DNA from 3 places in the Streptomyces sp. Tu6071 genome. Region 1 is predicted to be linked to each of the others. Evidence: riboswitches for the same ligand, from Rfam matches in the RefSeq annotation. Region 1 holds a riboswitch; each other region holds the start of a gene.

Region 1 (3,267 bases):
TGATCGCCTTCGTCAAGGACGGGCTGATCTACCTCGTCATCGCGGTCGCGATCATCTACATCCCGATCAAGCTCGGCGGTTTCGACGACATCTTCGCGAAGGCCGGCGACGCGCTCTCGCAGAAGAACCCCGCGACGGGACAGCCGAAGGGCGCGCTCGCGCCCGGCGAGGCCGGGCAGTGGGGGTACGCGACGCTCGCCCTCGGCTCGGCGCTCGCGCTCTTCATGTACCCGCACTCGGTGACGGCGACGCTCTCGTCGAGCAAGCGGAACGTGATCCGGCGCAACACCACGATCCTGCCGCTCTACTCGCTCATGCTGGGGCTGCTCGCGCTCCTCGGCTTCATGGCGATCGCGAGCGGCGTCAAGGTGAGCAACGGCCAGCTCGCGATCCCGCAGCTCTTCGAGAACATGTTCCCGGACTGGTTCGCCGGGGTCGCCTTCGCCGCGATCGGCATCGGCGCGCTCGTCCCGGCGGCGATCATGTCGATCGCCGCGGCGAACCTCTTCACGCGCAACATCTACAAGGACTTCCTGAAGCCGGACGCGACCCCGGCGCAGGAGGCGCGGATCTCCAAGCTCGTCTCGCTGCTCGTGAAGGTCGGCGCGCTGATCTTCGTGCTCGGCATGGACAAGACAGTCGCGATCAACTTCCAGCTCCTCGGCGGCATCTGGATTCTCCAGACGCTCCCCGCGCTCGTCGGCGGCCTCTTCACGCGCTGGTTCCACCGCTGGGCGCTGCTCGCCGGCTGGGCGGCCGGGATGGCGTACGGGACGTGGGCGGCCTGGTCGACGTCCTCGCCGACGCAGGACCACTTCGGGGGCTCGTCGAAGGAGATCCCGGGGCTCGGCGAGATCGGGTACATCGGGATGACGGCCATCGTCCTGAACCTCGTGGTCACGGTCGTGCTCACCTTCGTCCTGCGGGCCTTCAAGGCGCCGGAGGGCGTGGACGAGACGCGGCCCTCGGACTACGTGGCCGACGCGGGCGACCCCGGCGTGAAGCAGGAGCTTCCGCCGGCGGTGCCGGAGACCGCGGGGCACTGACTCCCCGGGCGGGGGTTCGCGCGGGGCTCCGCCCCGGACCCCGCTCCTCGGACTCCCCCAGCCTTCGGCCGGGGGCCGCCGGGAGGGGCTGATTCTTTCAGCCCCTCCCGGCGTTCGTATGCCCCTGACATCTCCTCACTTTGCGCAACCGAAATGCGAACACGCGCACGCCCCGCTCCCCCCGGTAAAAACTCCGCCCCACCTCGCTTGTGGGGTCCCCTCAAGCCATACGATCGACGCCGCCGCCCCCACCGCCCCCCGTCACCCCACCGGGCACAGGACGCCTTGTCGGCACCCCACAACCGTTGACCCGCACGTAACAGTCCCCGCCCCCGACACAACATCTGGGGCCTCCTTTCCCGCCCGCCCCCCAGATGTATGCTCTTCCTCGCTGTCGGCAGGGGAATCCGGTGCGAGTCCGGGACTGTCCCGCAACGGTGTGCGACGCGCCCCGTGGCGTGTTGCGAGTCCGATGACCTGCCGAAAGCGCGCCGCCGTCCCACCCGGGCGCGGTGCCAGACGTCCGGGCCCCGCGGAAAGGGCCGGGGACGTGACGCGGTGTGCCCGAAAGCGCTGCCGTCGTCCCGTCGCCGCCCCGCACCCGAGGCCCCCAGCCGAGCGAGGGAGAGCCACCCCAGTGACCATCGCGCCAGCAGATCCCGCCTCATCGGTCGCGGCCGAGCAGGACCTTCCCGGGACCGCCTTGTTGCGGACCCTCACGGAACTCACCGCCGACCTCCCCGACACCGACCCCGGCCGGGTCGCCGCCGCCGCCCTGCGCGGTCGCAGCGCCCACGCCGACGAGGCGGAGCTGCGCGAGCTGGCCACCGAGGCCGCCGCCGGGCTCATCTCCGAGGACCCCGCCTACTCCCGGCTCGCCGCCCGCCTGCTGGCCCTCGCGATCGTCGAGGAGGCCGCGGGGCAGGGCGCGAGCGGCTTCGCGGCCTCCGTCGCCGTGGGCCACCGCGAGGGCCTCATCGGCGACCGCACGGCGGAGTTCGTCGCCGCGCACGCCGCCCGCCTGGACGCGCTCGTCGACACCGGGGGCGACGACCGCTTCGGCTACTTCGGCCTGCGCACCCTCTACAGCCGCTACCTCCTGCGCCACCCGATCACGCGCAAGGTCGTCGAGACCCCGCAGTACTTCCTGCTGCGCGTCGCGGCCGGGCTCGCCGCCGACGACAGCCTCCCGGCCGTCGACGAGGTCGCGAGCCTGTACCGGCTCATGAGCCGCCTGGACTACCTGCCCTCCTCGCCGACGCTCTTCAACTCCGGTACGCGGCACCCGCAGATGTCCTCGTGCTACCTCCTGGACTCGCCGAAGGACGAGCTGGACTCGATCTACGAGCGCTACCTCCAGGTCGCCCGGCTCTCCAAGCACGCGGGCGGCATCGGCATCGCGTACTCCCGCATCCGCTCGCGCGGTTCGCTGATCCGCGGCACCAACGGGCACTCGAACGGCATCGTCCCCTTCCTCAAGACGCTCGACTCCTCCGTCGCCGCCGTCAACCAGGGCGGGCGCCGCAAGGGCGCCGCGGCCGTCTACCTGGAGACGTGGCACTCGGACATCGAGGAGTTCCTGGAGCTGCGCGACAACACGGGCGAGGACCAGCGCCGCACGCACCACCTCAACCTCGCGCACTGGATTCCCGACGAGTTCATGCGCCGCGTCGCCGCCGACGCCGAGTGGTCGCTCTTCTCGCCGGCCGACGTGCCCGAGCTGACCGACCTGTGGGGCGAGGAGTTCGAGGCCGCGTACCGCGCCGCCGAGGCGAAGGGCCTGGCCCGCAAGACGATCCCGGCGCGCGAGCTGTACGGCCGCATGATGCGCACCCTCGCGCAGACCGGCCAGGGCTGGATGACCTTCAAGGACCACTCCAACCGCACCGCGAACCAGACCGCCGAGCCCGGCAGCGTCGTCCACTCCTCGAACCTGTGCACCGAGATCATCGAGGTCACCGACGACGGCGAGACCGCCGTGTGCAACCTCGGCTCGATCAACCTCGGCGCGTTCGTCGACAACGGCACGATCGACTGGGAGCGCCTGGACGAGACCGTCCGCACGGCCGTCACCTTCCTCGACCGCGTCGTGGACATCAACTTCTACCCGACCGACGAGGCGGCGAACTCCAACGCCCGCTGGCGGCCCGTGGGCCTGGGCGCGATGGGCCTCCAGGACGTCTTCTTCAAGCTGCGGCTGCCCTTCGACTCGGCCGAGGCG
Region 2 (3,267 bases), 1.9 Mb from region 1:
CGCGGCGAGCCCCAGCGGGGTGCCATTGAGCAGCCACGACTGCGCCGAGACGCCCGTCCCGAGATCCGCGACGGTGGCGGGGACCGTCACGAGGGGGCCCGTGTAGTTCATCATCGCGAGGACCGTCGCGACCGTCGTCAGCAGGAGCACCCCGCGCCCCGTCACGCGCGCGGGCCCGGCGGGGCGCCGCTCCCGTTCCCGTACCGCCGCCCCCGGCCCCGTCCTCGTCGGCCCGTCCGTACCACGCCCCATGTCGTCCTCCCCAGCCTCCGGCACGCGGCAGCGGGACTCAACCCGCCTTGCGGCCCCTTAAGTTCGTTCACTGAACCTTGAACGGGCCGACCGTAGCACAGTCGGTTCGTTCACCGAACCGCAAAACGGGTACGCTGGGCCCCATGGCTCTCGGCAAGGACTACGCGCGGCAGGAGTGCTCCGTCGCCCGCGCGCTGGAGATCATCGGCGAGCGGTGGACGATCCTGATCGTCCGCGACGCCTTCTACGGGGTGCGCCGCTACAACGACTTCCTCGCGCACCTCGGCGTGCCGCGCGCCGTCCTCGCGGCCCGCCTCCAGTCCCTCACCGAGCACGGCATCCTCGTCAAGCGCCGCTACCAGGAGTCACCGCCCCGCGAGGAGTACGTGCTGACGCCACGCGGCGAGAGCCTGTGGCTCGTCCTGTACGGGCTCGGCGTGTGGGGACGCGGCGAGTTCGGCGGCACCCGGCCGCTGCGCGAGTTCCGGCACGCGCAGTGCGACACCCCGCTCGCCCTCCAGGGCACGTGCCCGCACTGCGGGACGCTTCCCGAGCCCGGCGACATCGACATGCTCCCCGGGCCGGGCCTCGACCCCGACCCGGCCGACCCGGTCAGCCGCGTCCTGCTGCGCCGCCGCCGCATCCTCGACCCGGTCGACACCACGGGGATCACGGCGCGGGGCTGAACCACCCGGACCGGTCCACTCCCCGAACGCCCCCACCGCCCTCTCCCCCGCAGCCCCTACACTGCCCGCAGCGACTGGTTCGCCCCGTCCGCCAGGCGGGAGCGTCGCAAGAGGGAACCCGGTGGGAATCCGGGACTGCCCCGCAGCGGTGAGCGGGAACGACCGCCGTCATACGCACTGGGCCCGGGTACGGGTCTGGGAAGCGACGGCCAGTAGGTGTCCTCCGTCCGGAGGGCGTGCCCGCGAGTCCGAAGACCTGCCAGTCGCCCGGACGCGCTCCGACAGCGCGCCCGGACATCCCGGTGACCTCGTGGGCGGGTCGGCGAGCACAGGCGGCGGACGCAAGCGGTCCCGCCTCCTTCGTCGTTCCTTCGCGCCCCCGTGGACACCCGGGATCTCAGGGATTCATCTCGCGAAGGAGATCTCCGTGACACCGAAGTCCGCAGCCGCGGCAGCACGGGCCACCGTGTACGGCTACCCCCGCCAGGGCCCCGACAGGGAGCTGAAGAAGGCGGTCGAGGGATATTGGCAGGGCCGCGTCGACGCCGCGCGTCTCCAGGACACCGCACGCGGACTGCGCGCCGCCGCCTGGCGACAGCTCGCCTCCGACGGCGCCGACGAAGTCCCCACCGGCGACTTCTCCCTCTACGACCACGTGCTCGACACGAGCGTCATGGTCGGCGCGATCCCCGCGCGCCACCGCGCCGCCGTCGCGGCCGACGCGCTCGACGGCTACTTCGCCATGGCACGCGGCACGCGGGACGTCGCGCCGCTGGAGATGACGAAGTGGTTCGACACGAATTACCACTACCTCGTGCCCGAGCTGGGCCCGGACACCGGGTTCACCGCCGACTCCGCGAAGCAGGTCGGCGAGCTGCGCGAGGCGCTCGCCCTCGGGCTGCGCGCGCGGCCCGTCCTCGTCGGCCCGGTCACCTACCTCCTGCTCGCCAAGGCCGCCCCCGGCACCGAGGACGGTTTCGCGCCGCTGAGCCTGCTCGACCGGCTGCTCCCCGTGTACGAGGAAGTCCTCGCCGACCTGCGGGCGGCCGGCGCGGAGTGGGTCCAGCTCGACGAGCCCGCGCTCGTCCAGGACCGCACCCCCGCCGAACTCGCCGCCGCCGAACGGGCCTACGCGTACCTCGGCGGCCGTGCCGACCGCCCGAAGCTCCTCGTCGCGAGCTACTTCGACCGGCTCGGCGAGGCGCTGCCCGTCCTCGCGAAGGCCCCCGTGGACGGGCTCGCGCTCGACTTCACCGGAGCGGCGTCCGCGAACCTCGACGCGCTCGCCGCCGCCGGGGGCCTGCCGGGCAAGCGGCTCGTCGCCGGGGTCGTCGACGGGCGCAACATCTGGACCGGCGACCTGGAGCGGGCCCTCGCGACGCTCGGCACGCTGCTCGGTCTCGCGGACCGCGTCGACGTCTCCGCGTCCTGCTCGCTGCTCCACGTCCCGCTCGACGCCGCGCGCGAGAAGGACATCGATCCGCAGGTCCTGCGCTGGCTCGCCTTCGCCCGGCAGAAGACCGCCGAACTCGCGACGCTCGCGAAGGCGCTGACCCACGGCACGGAGGCGGTCGCCGCCGCACTCGCCGCCAACCGCGCCGCGCTCGCCTCGCGCGCCGCGTCCCCGCTCACCCACGACCCGGCGGTACGGGCCCGCACGGCCGCCGTGACCGACGCCGACGCGCGCCGCCCGGCCCCGTACCGGGAACGCGCCGCCGCGCAGCGCGCGCACCTCGCCCTGCCGCCGCTGCCCACCACGACGATCGGGTCCTTCCCGCAGACCGGCGCGATCCGCGCCGCGCGCGCGGACCTGCGCGCCGGGCGCCTCGACACGGCCGGGTACGAGAAGCGCATCGAGGAGGAGATCCGGCAGGTGGTCTCCTTCCAGGAGGAGGCCGGGCTCGACGTCCTCGTGCACGGCGAGCCCGAACGCAACGACATGGTGCAGTACTTCGCCGAGCGGTTGTCGGGGTACCTCGCCACGCGGCACGGCTGGGTGCAGTCCTACGGGACGCGGTACGTGCGCCCGCCCGTGCTCGCGGGCGACGTCTCGCGGCCGGCGCCGATGACGGTGCGCTGGACGGCCTACGCGCAGTCGCTCACCGCGAAGCCGGTCAAGGGGATGCTGACCGGGCCCGTCACGATGCTCGCGTGGTCCTTCGTCCGGGACGACCAGCCGCTCGGCGAGACGGCGCGGCAGGTCGCGCTCGCGCTGAGGGACGAGGTGCGGGACCTGGAGGCGGCCGGGACGCGCGTCATCCAGGTCGACGAGCCCGCGCTGCGCGAGACGCTGCCGCTGCGCACCGACGCGCGCCCGGCCTACCTCGCC
Region 3 (3,267 bases), 3.9 Mb from region 1:
GGTGAAGTTCGACATGAGCGGCACGGCGCACACGGCGACCCGCAGCACCTCTTCCCCGAACGGCTCCGCGAGCCGCGACTCGCGCACCGCGCCGCGCAGGGAGACGGCCATGCCGTCCTCCTCGTCGATGCCGAGCCCCGGCCGGAACGGCAGCACCCCGAAGGTGTCCCGCCCCGTCAGGTCCCGCAGCATCCGCAGGCCCGGTTCGAGCAGCGAGACATCGCCTCGGAACTTGTTGACGAGGTACCCCGCGACGAGCGCCTGGTCCTCCGCCGAGAGCAGCGCCGTCGTCCCGAAGAACGAGGCGAAGACACCGCCCCTGTCGATGTCCCCGACCACCACGACCGGCAGTCGGGCCGCCCGCGCGATCCCCATGTTGACGAGGTCGGTACGGCGCAGGTTGATCTCCGCCGGGCTCCCCGCGCCCTCGCAGATCACCGCGTCGTACGTGCGCCGCAGCTCCGCGAGGCAGTCCACGACCGTCCCGAACAGCTCCGCCTGCTTCCCCCCGTGGTAGCCGCGCGCGCTCAGCTCGCCGAGCGGCTTCCCGAGGAGCACGACCTGGCTCGACCGCTCCCCGCCCGGCTTGAGCAGCACCGGGTTCATGAGCGCGCTCGGCTCGACGCGCGCGGCCTGCGCCTGCATCGCCTGCGCGCGGCCGATCTCGGCGCCTTCGCGCGTGACGAAGGAGTTGAGGGACATGTTCTGCCCCTTGAACGGCGCGACGCTCACCCCCCGCCGCACGAGCCACCGGCAGATCCCGGCCGTCACGACGCTCTTGCCCGCGTCCGAGGTCGTCCCGGCGACGAGCAGCCCGCCCCCGGTCACCGCGCACCCCCCGGGCGCCGCGCGACGACGAGCCGCGCCGCGACGCACACCCCGAGCGCCGCCCACGTCACCCGCCGCGAGAGCCGCACCGCCCGCTCGACGTCCGCCACGGCGACCGGCCGCCCGCGCCGCGCGTTGAGCACGGGCCGGTGCTCGACCCGGCCCCCGTACGACAGCGTCCCGCCGAGCCGCACCCCGAGCGCGCCCGCGAAGGCCGCCTCGACGGGCCCCGCGTTGGGGCTCGGGTGCCGGTGCGCGTCCTCCCGCACGGCGGCGAGCGCGGTACGGGGCGCGCCGCCCACGAGTGCGGCGAGCCCGGCGGTGAGCCGGGCGCCCGGGAAGCCCATGACGTCGTCGAGCCGCGCGGCGGACCAGCCGAACCGCAGGTGGCGCGGCGACTTGTGGCCCACCATCGCGTCGAGCGTGTTGACGGCCCGGAAGGCGACGAGTCCGGGCACGCCGCCGAGCGCGCCCCACACGAGCGCCCCGACGACCGCGTCCGAGGTGTTCTCGGCGACGGACTCGACGACGGCGCGCGCGATGCCGTCCGCGTCGAGCCGGCGGGGATCGCGCCCGCACAGGTGCGGCAGGCGCTCGCGCGCGGCGGCGAGATCGTCCGCTTCGAGCGCGGCGGCGAGCGCGCGGCCCTCGCGCGCGAGCGACGTACCGCCCACGACGGCCCACGTCACGAGCGCGGTGAGCGCGGCGGACGCGGCGGGGGAGCGGCGCGCGGCGGTACGGGAGGCGACGGCGGCGAGCGCGGTGGCGCCGCCCGCGCACAGCAGGGTGTGCAGGGCGCCCGCACCGCGCTGGTCGCGCCACAACGCCTTCTCGGCGACGCCCGCGAGAGACCCGTACGCCGCGACGGGGTGGCCGCGGCGCGGATCGCCGAAGAGGGAGTCGCCGAGCAGACCGGCGGTGGCGCCGACCGCGAAAACACGTCCGGCGGACATGGCGTCAGTCCGCCGTCACGCCTCGCCGGGGGAACGGGCGGGCTGGCGGGTGCGCACTGCGGCGGATGCCGGGCATGGGGGTGTCCTACTCTCAGGGTCCGCGCCCTGGTACGACGTGATTCGGCGCCGGGAGTTCCTGACTCACGGGGATCACTCCCCGCTCACAGTGGCGGGACCGCGCCGGATTCGCACCGGTACTTCCTCCACAGCCGCCGAAATGGCCCCGGCAGTGCATCACGCCCCGAGACCGGGCGTCAACTCGCACTTGACGCACTCCGGGCACATCGCCCGGTCCGGACGTCCGGCCCCCCGCGCCCCCGCCCACGTCGCACGGACGCCCCGCCCGCCCACGCGAAAGCCCCGCGCCGCCCCCCGTGCGGGGGGCCTCGCGGGGCCCGTGGTGCCGGTCCGTCTCAGGCCACGATCACGTAGATCCCGAACGCGACGGCCGCGAGGCACACGCCGAAGCACGCGTACGCGCCGAGCCGGGCGAGCAGCGCCTGCCCGCCCGCGCCCGTACCGCCGCCCGTACCGCCGTCCTCCGCCGCCGTCGCCGCCGAGGCGCGCGAGAGGCCCGCGATGCCGAGGGCGAAGGCGCCGCCGAGGCCCACGGTGACGAGCAGGCTCACGCCGAAGACGGAGCCGAGTGCCGCCCAGTCGATGTTCATGCCGGTTCCTTTCAGGCCGCGGTGCCGGAGCCCGCGGTGTGACGCGGGGTCTCGGCCGTCGCCGGGGCGGGGAGTTCCGCCGTGAGCGGGGGGTGGAGTGCGTCGGGCGCCTCGGCGGCCGTCGGCTGGACCGGCACCGTGAGCGTCCCGGCGGGCGGCGGCGCGACCGAGGCGAGGGCCTGGGTGATCACTCCGGCGGGCTCGGCGTCGCCGGTCACGTCGTGGTGGCTCACCGGCCGGCGCCGCGACAGGACGTAGATCGTCGCGGCTCCCGCGAGGAGCAGCACCCCGGTGAGCACGACGCCCCATGTGCCCTGGCGGGTCAGGAACTCGGCGCCCGCGCCGACGAGCGCGGCGGCGGGGAGCGTGAGCAGCCAGGCGATCGCCATCCGCCCGGCCGTGGACCAGCGCACCGTGCCGCCCTTGCGCCCGAGGCCCGCGCCCATCACCGAGCCGGAGCACGCCTGGGTCGTGGAGAGCGAGAAGCCGAGGTGCGAGGAGGCGAGGATGACGGTCGCCGCGCCGGTCTGCGAGGCGAAGCCCTGCGGCGGTTCGAGGTCGGTGAGTCCGGTGCCCATCGTGCGGATGATGCGCCAGCCGCCGAGGTACGTGCCGAGCGCGATCGCGCACCCGGCCGAGAGGATCACCCACACCGGCGGGTTGGCCCCCGGCTTGAGCACATCGCCCGTGACGAGGGCGAGCGTGATGATGCCCATCGTCTTCTGCGCGTCGTTGGTCCCGTGCGCGAGCGAGACGAGCCCGGCCGAGGCGATCTGCCCCACCCTGTAGCCCTTCGCCCCGGTCTTCTCGTCGACACC

Evidence for each region. Region 1 has a riboswitch for cobalamin ahead of STTU_RS09715 (ribonucleoside-diphosphate reductase subunit alpha). Riboswitches for the same ligand answer to the same signal wherever they lie in the genome.
Region 2: it holds a riboswitch for cobalamin, as region 1 does, so the genes downstream of both, metE (5-methyltetrahydropteroyltriglutamate--homocysteine S-methyltransferase) here and STTU_RS09715 (ribonucleoside-diphosphate reductase subunit alpha) in region 1, are expected to answer to the same signal.
Region 3: it holds a riboswitch for cobalamin, as region 1 does, so the genes downstream of both, STTU_RS26735 (cobalamin biosynthesis protein) here and STTU_RS09715 (ribonucleoside-diphosphate reductase subunit alpha) in region 1, are expected to answer to the same signal.

Annotation. Positions count from the first base shown of each region.
Region 1 is NZ_CM001165.1:2,404,191-2,407,457, forward strand. Features, by position in the region: gene mctP (monocarboxylate uptake permease MctP) at 1-1,046, shown strand, start outside; cobalamin riboswitch at 1,425-1,546, shown strand; gene STTU_RS09715 (ribonucleoside-diphosphate reductase subunit alpha) at 1,684-3,267, shown strand, end outside.
Region 2 is NZ_CM001165.1:494,892-498,158, forward strand. Features, by position in the region: gene STTU_RS01990 (MFS transporter) at 1-252, opposite strand, end outside; gene STTU_RS01995 (winged helix-turn-helix transcriptional regulator) at 396-938, shown strand; cobalamin riboswitch at 1,012-1,202, shown strand; gene metE (5-methyltetrahydropteroyltriglutamate--homocysteine S-methyltransferase) at 1,366-3,267, shown strand, end outside.
Region 3 is NZ_CM001165.1:6,321,804-6,325,070, forward strand. Features, by position in the region: gene STTU_RS26730 (cobyric acid synthase) at 1-828, opposite strand, end outside; gene STTU_RS26735 (cobalamin biosynthesis protein) at 825-1,781, opposite strand; cobalamin riboswitch at 1,892-2,024, opposite strand; gene STTU_RS26740 (hypothetical protein) at 2,195-2,449, opposite strand; gene STTU_RS26745 (inorganic phosphate transporter) at 2,461-3,267, opposite strand, start outside.